One region of the Streptomyces sp. NBC_01261 genome, then DNA from elsewhere that is predicted to be linked to it. Evidence: riboswitches for the same ligand, from Rfam matches in the RefSeq annotation. Region 1 holds a riboswitch; each other region holds the start of a gene.

Region 1 (2,195 bases):
GGTCGACGTCGGAGCCGTACTCGGCGGTCGTGCGGGCCTCGAAGTGGAGGTGCGGTCCGGTCACGTTGCCGGTCGCCCCGGAGAGGCCGATCTGCTCGCCCGGGGTGACCGTCCGGCCGACGGAGACACCGATGGACGACAGGTGGCCGTACATGGTGTACATGCCGTCGGCCATCTTGATCACCACTTGATTGCCGTACGAGCCGCCCCAGCCGGCCTCGACGACGGTGCCGGAACCGACCGCGTGCACGGAGGTACCGGTCGAGGCGTGGAAGTCGATGCCCGTGTGGGCGCCGGAGGACCAGAGGGAACCACCGGTCTTGTAGCCGGTGGAGACGTACGAGCCGGTGACCGGTGCGACGAAGGTGTTGAGCTTCTTGCGCTCGGCGGCACGGGCCGCGCGCACCTCGGCCGCGCGCTCCGCCTTGGCCAGTGCGGCGGCCCTGGCGCGGGCCTCTTCCTTGGCGGCCTGCTCGGCCGCGGCCTGCTGCTGGGCGGCGGCCTGGGCGTCGATCTTCTCGGCGACGGCGTCGCCCATGGCGATGACGGGGGTGAGGCCGGTCTGTTCCACGGCGGGCTCCGCGGCGAACGCGGGGGCGCTCGCGAGGGTGCCGACGACGCCGGTGGTGGTGAGGGCCGCGACACTGGCGACACGAACGGTGGTGCGGTGGGTCCGGCTCGGGCGACGGTGCTTCCCGGTGGCGCGGGTGAACGCCATGAAGTGGGTGGTCCTTTCCTTCCTTCTCGCCTACCGGGTTAGCTGACGGGTTCGGAGCAGGAAGGTCTCCTACGGACCCCCTCGCTCCACGCGCGGGCGTCCGATTCACCCCAGGGACATGGGTCCCCGGCTCCCCTGGCTCGCGCCGTACGGGGACTCGGCGATGACTGTCCGGTGCCGCGAGTGCGGCGCGGTGCCTGACGGACAGCCGGACCGACGCTAAGGGGGGCCACTTTCAATCCCCAAACGGATCACGGTTTTTGTTGCACATGCCACAGGGCAGACAGGCAACCTCTCCCCCAATTCGGACAATAGGGGGCCCTGGTGACTCTTCAGTCACCAGGGCCCCCACGCGCGCGTGCCGCTGTTCGGCTCGCTACGGGTCGTCTACTCGGCCGGGACGACGGTCACTTCGCCGATGCCGAGAGCCTCCACGGGCTCCTTGATCTGCTCCGCGTCGCCGACCAGGATCGTCACCAGACGGTCCACCGGGAAGGCGTTCACGACCGCCGCGGTGGCCTCCACGGTGCCGGTCGCGGCGAGCTGCTGGTACAGCGTCGCCTGGTAGTCGTCGGGCAGGTGCTGCTCGACCTGGTCGGCCAGCGTGCTCGCGACGGCCGCGGCGGTCTCGTACTTGAGGGGCGCCACCCCGACGAGGTTCTGTACGGCGATGTCCCGCTCGGCGTCGGTGAGTCCGCCCTCGGCGAGCTTGCGGAGCACCGTCCACAGGTCGTCCAGCGCGGGACCGGTGTTCGGGGTGTCCACGGAGCCGCTGATGGCGAGCATCGAGGCGCCCGTGCCGTCGGGTGCCGAACGCAGCACCTGGCCGAACGCCCGCACGCCGTAGGTGTAGCCCTTCTCCTCGCGCAGGACGCGGTCCAGGCGGGAGGTGAGGGTGCCGCCGAGGCAGTACGTGCCGAGCACCTGCGCGGGCCACACGCGGTCGTGCCGGTCGGCGCCGACGCGGCCGATGAGCAACTGGGTCTGGACGGCGCCGGGACGGTGCACGATCACGACCCGCCCGGTGTCGTCGGCGGTCACCGGCGGCACGGGACGCGGCTGTGCGGCGGAACCCGTCCACGATCCCAGGGTGTCGGCCAGGAGCGCGTCCAGGTCGATGCCGGTGAGGTCGCCGACGACCACGACGGTGGCCGTCGCGGGCCGGACGTGCCGGTCGTAGAAGGCGCGTACGGCCCCGGAGTCGATCTTCTGGACGGTCTCCTCGGTGCCCTGGCGCGGACGCGACATGCGTGAGGTCGCCGGGAACAGCTCCTTGGAGAGCTCCTTGGCGGCGCGGCGGGACGGGTTGGCCGTCTCGTGCGGGATCTCGTCGAGGCGGTTGCGGACCAGCCGCTCGACCTCGCTGTCCGCGAAGGCGGGCGCCCTGAGCGCGTCGGAGAGCAGACCGAGGCCCTTGGCCAGGCGCGAGGCCGGGACCTCCAGGCTCAGGCGCAGCCCCGGGTGGTCCGCGTGCGCG
Region 2 (2,195 bases), 1.4 Mb from region 1:
CCGATCAGGGGCGTTGACCCCGGAACTGCTCTGCGCCGGGCTCCGGTGTCAGCCGACGGTGACGCCGTGCGAGCGGAGATAGGCGACCGGGTCCACGTCCGAGCCGTAGTACGGCGTGGTCCGGATCTCGAAGTGCAGGTGCGGGCCGGTCACGTTGCCGGTCGCGCCGGAGAGACCTATCTGCTGGCCCTCGGTCACGGTCTGACCGGCCGAGACGGACAGCTGCGACATGTGGGCGTACTGCGAGTACTCGCCGTCCGCGTGCCGGATGACGACCTCGTTGCCGTACGCGCCGTCGTAGGCCGCCGAGACGACCGTGCCCGCGGCGACCGCCTTGACGGTGGTGCCCGTCGGGACGACGAAGTCGACGCCGGTGTGATAGCCGCTGGACCACATGCTGCCCGCGACGTGATAGCCGGTGCCGATGGTGGCGCCGGTCACGGGGAGGGTGTAGCCGGTGGAGGTACTGGTGCCCGTGCTGTCGTCGCTCTGCGCGGCCGAGCTGCTCTTCGCCGAGGAAGAGGAGGACGACGACGAGGACGAAGGAGACGTGGTGCCGGACGACTTGGACGACGTACCGGTGTCCGTCCCGCCCGTCGCGGCCTTCTTGCCGAGGGTCAGCTTCAGGCCCGGGTGGATCAGTGACGGGTCGCCGCCGATGGCCTCACGGTTGTCCTGGTAGATCTTCTTCCAGCCGCCGGTGACGTCCTGCTCGTCGGCGATCTTCGCGAGCCAGTCGCCCGCCTTCACCGAATACGTCTTGACGCCCGCGGTCTTGGCGGTCGCCACCTTCTCCGTCGCCGTCTTCTCTGTCACCGGAAGGGACTGAACGGCCTTTTCCGGAGCGGAAGTCGTGGGCGCGGCATGAGCGCCGGTGGCCCCCATGAGCGGAAGGGCGAGTGCGGCGCCGCCGGTTCCGGCTACGGCCATCGAGCGGGTGAGTCGCTGGGACTTCGGGCGGCGGTGCTTACCCTTCACGGGCATGACGAATTCCTCTCCGGCGCCTGCGAGGTGAGCTGTCGGGTGCGGGCTGGAGATGCCCGGCCGCGCGCTGGTCGCGGCTAAACCCCAAGCCCGTTCCGGAGACCGGAACAGGCGTCTTACCTGTGGGTCCCCCGCTCCTGCCGCATACGGGTGGGTGTGTGCGGAGTCCGGTCGGCGGCAGGATTGGGCGTCCGTCCGGATTGGTGGCGAACGTAAGCGAGGAAGACGCAAAGGGACAAGCAGGAGGTTCCACGGATTTGCGTTTCTTGTGTTTCCCTGTGGGAATTCACCGTCACCCTCCGTGAATTCCCACAGGACTCAACCCCTCAATCCCCCTGTAAAAGCACGTCAATTACGTGAACATGACGAACGACGCACGGTCACGAATATGACGCTGCTCACGTACACAACTCTCAGGTTCCTTTATTCCAGAGCGAGTTGGACGAAGGCTGCAATTGGGACAGAGGGATCAGATGCGACGCAGGCGGATAACCGTCGCATCGAGGTCACCGCGCAGCCCGGTCCGCAGCCCGTGGTGCAACAGCACGGCCCCCCGGTGGACTTCGCCCGTTTCGAGGCATTCGTACGACGCTGCCGGGTCGAGCCCGCGCAGCCGGAGCGCCGGCAGCGGCTCGCCGTAGTGCTGCGCCTGGAGCAGGGCGAGGACGACGGTCTCGTCGCCGCGGACGTACTGCACGGCGCCGAGTCCGCCGCTCGGCGGGCGCAGCCGGTGGAGGTCGCCGTGCTGCACGAGCGGCCGGATCTCCTTGTACAGGTCCACCCACCGGCGGGCCTCGGCGAGTTCCTCCCCGGTCCACTCCGAGAGATCGCCGCCCACGCCGAGCACCCCGGCCATGGCGCTCACGAACCGGAAACGCAGGCTGCTGACGCGGCCGTTGAGCTGGGTGTTCGGGCTGTCGGTGACCCAGGCGGCCATCACGCGCGCGGGGTGGATCTGGCTGAAGCCGTGCTGGATGGCGAGCCGGTCGAGCGGGTCGGTGTTGTCCGAGGTCCACACCTGGTCCGTACGGCTCATGATGCCGAGGTCGATCCGGCCGCCGCCGCCCGAGCAGGACTCGAAGGCCACGCCCGGGTGGGCCGCCCGCAACCGGTCGAACAGGGCGTACAGGGCGCGCACATGGTCGATCCAGAGGCGCTGCGGATAGGCGTCACCGGGCCACCCGGCATCCGTGAAGCAGCGGTTGAAGTCC
Region 3 (2,195 bases), 5.8 Mb from region 1:
CTGCTCGCCCTGCACACGGGACGGACGGTGGCGCAGGTGAGCGCGGACATCGAGCGGGACCGGATCATGGATGCCCAACAGGCTCTGGAATACGGGTTGGTGGACCGGATCGTGTCGACCCGCAGGATCTCGCTCACCGAGCCGGGCGGGGAGTGAGCCGACGATGCTGCCGCCGGAACTGCCTCCGCTGCCCGCACTGACACGCGCCGAGGGCGAGTTGATCGACCGTTATCTGGATGTGGCCGACCTGCTCGGCCGTATCAACCCGGCGCACGACGGTGACACGTACCGTGGCCTGAGGGCCGCTCAGGCGCTCGTGGCCAAGGCCACCGAGCTGCGGGACGCGCTGGCGCTGATGCACCAGCGGGGCGAGACCGAACTGCACGCCCCGACTCTCGCGCGGGCGCTGCGCGTGCTGGACGGGGAGCGCCGCACGGCTCGCGTCACCATCCCCGCGTCCTCCGACAGTTGACGGACCCGGAGCCGTCCCGGCCGGGGGCGAAACGAGCCGAACGGCGTACCCCCGATCGGAGTAGTCGCCGCTCCGTCCATACGGCCGTCCGGGTTGCGCAACACGCGTAGCCCCAGGGCCGTATGAAGCGTTCCGGTGCTGGTCCGAGGGCCTGGCACCCCTCGACACCCCTTCGAACACGGGGCTGTCCACCCGAACGGGTGAGTGGTGAGTAACCCCACAAATCCCCGGTTCCGTTGGGCTTTTCGGACATTCATAGGTGAAGATCCCTGTCTGACGACAAGACCCCGCCGCAGCGGCGGGGCGATCCGGGCGGACGCCGAGTCCTGCCGCCACCCGGATGACAGGTCGACAGGAGTGCATCGGCAGGAGTGGAGGACCCAAGCACGACGGGTCGCCGGGACGGTCACGCCATGACCGGGTCGAGCAGCCCTTGGGGTGAAGCCGCGTCAGCGGCCGGGCAACTTTGTCAGCCCGAATCCGACAGGTCATCTTTCACAGGCGGCTGACGAAGGGTTGCGCATGACTGCGCTCAATCGTGTCCCGTCGCTGATGGTCAGGGCCGGTACGGCCTCGGCCTTCGCCATCGCCGCCGTGGGCGGCTCCGTCGTGATACCGGGCGTCGCATCCGACGCCGCGGCCGCGACACCCGCGACGAAGGCACTCCAGGTCGCGGCGTCCAAGAAGGGCGCCCCGTACAGGTACGGGGCCACCGGACCGGGCCGCTTCGACTGCTCCGGGCTCACGCTGTACTCGTACAAGAAGGCAGGCAAGAAACTGCCCCGTACGGCGGCCCAGCAGTACAACAAGTCCCACCACATCTCGGCCAAGAGCCGCAAGGCCGGGGACCTCGTCTTCTTCCACTCGGGCTCCAGCGTCTACCACGTCGGCATCTACGCCGGCAAGGGAAAGATCTGGCACGCCCCGAAGACCGGGGACGTGGTGAGGCTGCAGAAGATCTGGACCAAGAGCGTCTGGTACGGCCGGGTCAGCTAGGGCCTGTCCGAATCTCCCGAGGGGGGTGGCGGCCACCTGACAGGCCGCCACCCCCCTCGGGTGTCCAGGGACGTTCGGGACGGAGGCGTTCGGAAGACGGCGGCTCTACGGCTCCTGCTGGCCCGCCGTGGTCACCGGTCGGGCCGGTACCGTCCAGGGCACCTCGATGGAGACGGTCTTGCCGCCCTCCAGGGTGGGCCGGACCTTGAGTTTGCCGCCGCACTCCGCGGTCAGCCAGCGGATGATCACCATGCCTCGGCCGTTGTCCTGCTGGACGGCGGCCGGCAGGCGTTTCGGGAACCGGGGATGGCTGTCGGTGACCCCGATGCGCAGCCGTTCGTCACGCTCCAGCTCCATGTCCACCGTGAAGGTGGGTGACTGCCCGAAGGTGTGCTGTACGGCGTTGGTGGCGAGTTCGGAGACGATGAGGCGGATGGTGTCGGCGACCTCCGTGTCCGCCGGAAGTCCCCATTCCACCAGGGTCCCGACGACATAGGTGCGGGCGGTGGAGACCGAGGCGGGATCGCTCGGCAGAGTGACGGATGCTTCCAGATGGTCTGCCATGGCGCGGTCGTCCCTTTCCCGCGGGACCGGTGTCCGACACGGAGCGGATGGTTCGAGTACGGTCCCGGACTGGTGCTTCTTCGCCAGACTGCCATTACCTCGTCGGTAACGGTGGCGATCCACCAAGATATGCATATATCTGTCGCTCGAAGCGGTGAACTCT
Region 4 (2,195 bases), 2.3 Mb from region 1:
GCTGCCGTTGTCGTCGCCGTTCGTGGGGGCGATCAGTGTGCAGCCGGCGAGCGCGTCGAGACCCTCCGGGCGATCCCCGACGCGGTCGATGGCGTCGTCGATCCGCCCGATGGTCGCGGCCCGCTTCTCCTTCAACGGATTCATGATCGCGTTGTCGGCGAAAGAGGCGTCCTGGCGTATGGACTCCGTCGAGTCCTTCAGTTTCTGATAGGCCTCGGTTATCTGCTGGTCCAGAAGCGCGAGTTGGGCGTCGACCTCGGTCTTCGCCTCGTCGGGGACGGACGTCAACTGGGTGCCGATGTCCGGGCAGTCGATCGTCGCGCCACTCGATGCCGCGTCGGGAGACCCTTGCTGAGACGAGTCACCGCCCCAACCGCCCTCGGACGCCGACGCGTAGACGTTCGCCGCCACCAGTCCTCCGCCGCCCAGCATCAGGGCGACTGCTGCCATCGTCGCGCGTCGTGCGCCCGTTGGGCGTCTGCGCGTGTTGCGTGCCAAGGAAGTTGCTCCTACACGTATCGGTCGGCCCGGATCGTCCCGGCATGGAAATCCCCCGTTCCCATACGGAGCGGGACGCCAGTGTGTTCAACCGTCCCAGAAATTCATAGCGACCTCATATGGATCACCCGGCTCGGCGGGCCCATGAGCCCTCGATGCGCGCAGCTGAAGTATCCGAGCGAGGTAAAGGTCACAAAAACGTATCGGACATATCGCGCTTCAACCTTCACACGAGGCACACACGTTGGCTAAGTTGACGCTCAGACCGTACGACCTACTCCGGCGATCAGCGCCGGGCCGCACGGTTTGCGCCGAGTCCGGTGTGTCGCTCGCGACAGCCGGAGCCGGGGACCCACCGACTTGGGGTGAATCGACCCAATTGCCCGTCCGGGCAAGGGTCGTAGGGCAATCCTTCCGTGATCGGCCGCCCGAACCCGACAGCTAACCCGGTAGGCGCGATACGGAAGGAGCACGTCTGCCATGCCGGCAGAACGACGCACGCGCACCGGAGGCAGTGGCCCCACCGTGGACGACCGACCCAGCCGTGACGAAGTCCAGCGGCGGATCAACTCCCTTTACGACAGGGCCGAGACGGCCACCGGAAACTACAACGCCACACGCAAGATGTCCGGCGGCCAGCGCAAGCGCGCCGAGCCCCGTCCCAGCGCGTCGCGTCCTTCCGACCCCGCCCAGGACGCCGTCACTCGGCAGTTGTTCGACCGCGCTCGTGCCCAACTGGGCCCGACCGTACCGGCGAAACTGCCGCCCGGCAGGACTCCCGCCCGCTCGGCGGCACCCCGGCCCGAGCGACGCCCCGAGCCCGAGGGCGGCGCCCGAGCGCTTGAGGCGCAGTCCAGCCGCGCCGTGGCCGAACTGACCGCGGGGACCGGTGCACCGGAACCCGCCACCCCTCAACTCGCCGCGCCCGTCGCGGAGTTGACGGCCGGACCGATCGCCGCGCTGCCGCCCGCCGCTCCGCAGTCACTCCAGATGCCGCAGATCACCGCGCCGCAGGCACTCCAGTCGCCTCAGCTGCCGTACATGCAGCAGATGGCTCAGATGCCGCAGGCGACCGTCCTCGACCTGCCGCCCGTGCCCGCCATCGAGGTACCGCCCACGCCCGTCGTGGAGGCACAGCAGTTCGCCGTCGCGGCCACCCCGGCGCCGGCCTTCGACCCGCTCACCGCGGACCTGGAGCTGCTCCCGTACATCGCCGCTCCGCGTACCGAACCCGCCCCGGCGAGTGCCCCTTGGGCGACCCCGGAGACGCCTTGGCCGGCCCCCGAGGCGACCTGGTCCACCGGCCAGATCCCGATGGTGGCCGAGCAGCCCGCCTGGTCGACCGGGCAGGTGCCCATGGTCACCGAGCAGCAGACCTGGTCCACCGGGCAGTTCCCTGTGGTGACCGAGCAGCCCGCGTGGTCCACCGGGCAGATGCCCATGGTCACCGAGCAGCCCGCGGCCCAGCCCGCCTGGTACCCCACGCCGGAACCGGACTGGCGCCCGCCGCGGCAGGAGTGGCAGCCGATCGCCCCCGCCGCCGAGGTCTCCTTCGCCTCGGCCCCGGCCGTCCTCCCCGAGTTCACGCTGCCCACGGCTCCGCCGATGGCCCCGGAGATCCTTCTCCCCCCGGCCCCGGCCATGAGCCCGATGACCAGCACCACGGCCGTCCCCGCCGCGCCGGACGCGGGCACGCA

What was found. Region 1 has a riboswitch for cyclic di-AMP ahead of OG226_RS14645 (M23 family metallopeptidase). Riboswitches for the same ligand answer to the same signal wherever they lie in the genome.
Region 2: it holds a riboswitch for cyclic di-AMP, as region 1 does, so the genes downstream of both, OG226_RS09025 (M23 family metallopeptidase) here and OG226_RS14645 (M23 family metallopeptidase) in region 1, are expected to answer to the same signal.
Region 3: it holds a riboswitch for cyclic di-AMP, as region 1 does, so the genes downstream of both, OG226_RS41085 (C40 family peptidase) here and OG226_RS14645 (M23 family metallopeptidase) in region 1, are expected to answer to the same signal.
Region 4: it holds a riboswitch for cyclic di-AMP, as region 1 does, so the genes downstream of both, OG226_RS04805 (C40 family peptidase) here and OG226_RS14645 (M23 family metallopeptidase) in region 1, are expected to answer to the same signal.

Annotation. Positions count from the first base shown of each region.
Region 1 is NZ_CP108463.1:3,419,519-3,421,713, forward strand. Features, by position in the region: gene OG226_RS14645 (M23 family metallopeptidase) at 1-718, opposite strand, end outside; cyclic di-AMP (ydaO/yuaA leader) riboswitch at 732-891, opposite strand; gene OG226_RS14650 (M16 family metallopeptidase) at 1,106-2,195, opposite strand, start outside.
Region 2 is NZ_CP108463.1:2,055,218-2,057,412, forward strand. Features, by position in the region: gene OG226_RS09025 (M23 family metallopeptidase) at 49-984, opposite strand; cyclic di-AMP (ydaO/yuaA leader) riboswitch at 989-1,151, opposite strand; gene OG226_RS09030 (alpha-galactosidase) at 1,454-2,195, opposite strand, start outside.
Region 3 is NZ_CP108463.1:9,229,731-9,231,925, reverse strand. Features, by position in the region: gene OG226_RS41095 (ATP-dependent Clp protease proteolytic subunit) at 1-156, shown strand, start outside; gene OG226_RS41090 (hypothetical protein) at 164-472, shown strand; cyclic di-AMP (ydaO/yuaA leader) riboswitch at 812-991, shown strand; gene OG226_RS41085 (C40 family peptidase) at 995-1,468, shown strand; gene OG226_RS41080 (ATP-binding protein) at 1,574-2,032, opposite strand.
Region 4 is NZ_CP108463.1:1,099,059-1,101,253, forward strand. Features, by position in the region: gene OG226_RS04800 (DUF1996 domain-containing protein) at 1-450, opposite strand, end outside; cyclic di-AMP (ydaO/yuaA leader) riboswitch at 798-970, shown strand; gene OG226_RS04805 (C40 family peptidase) at 979-2,195, shown strand, end outside.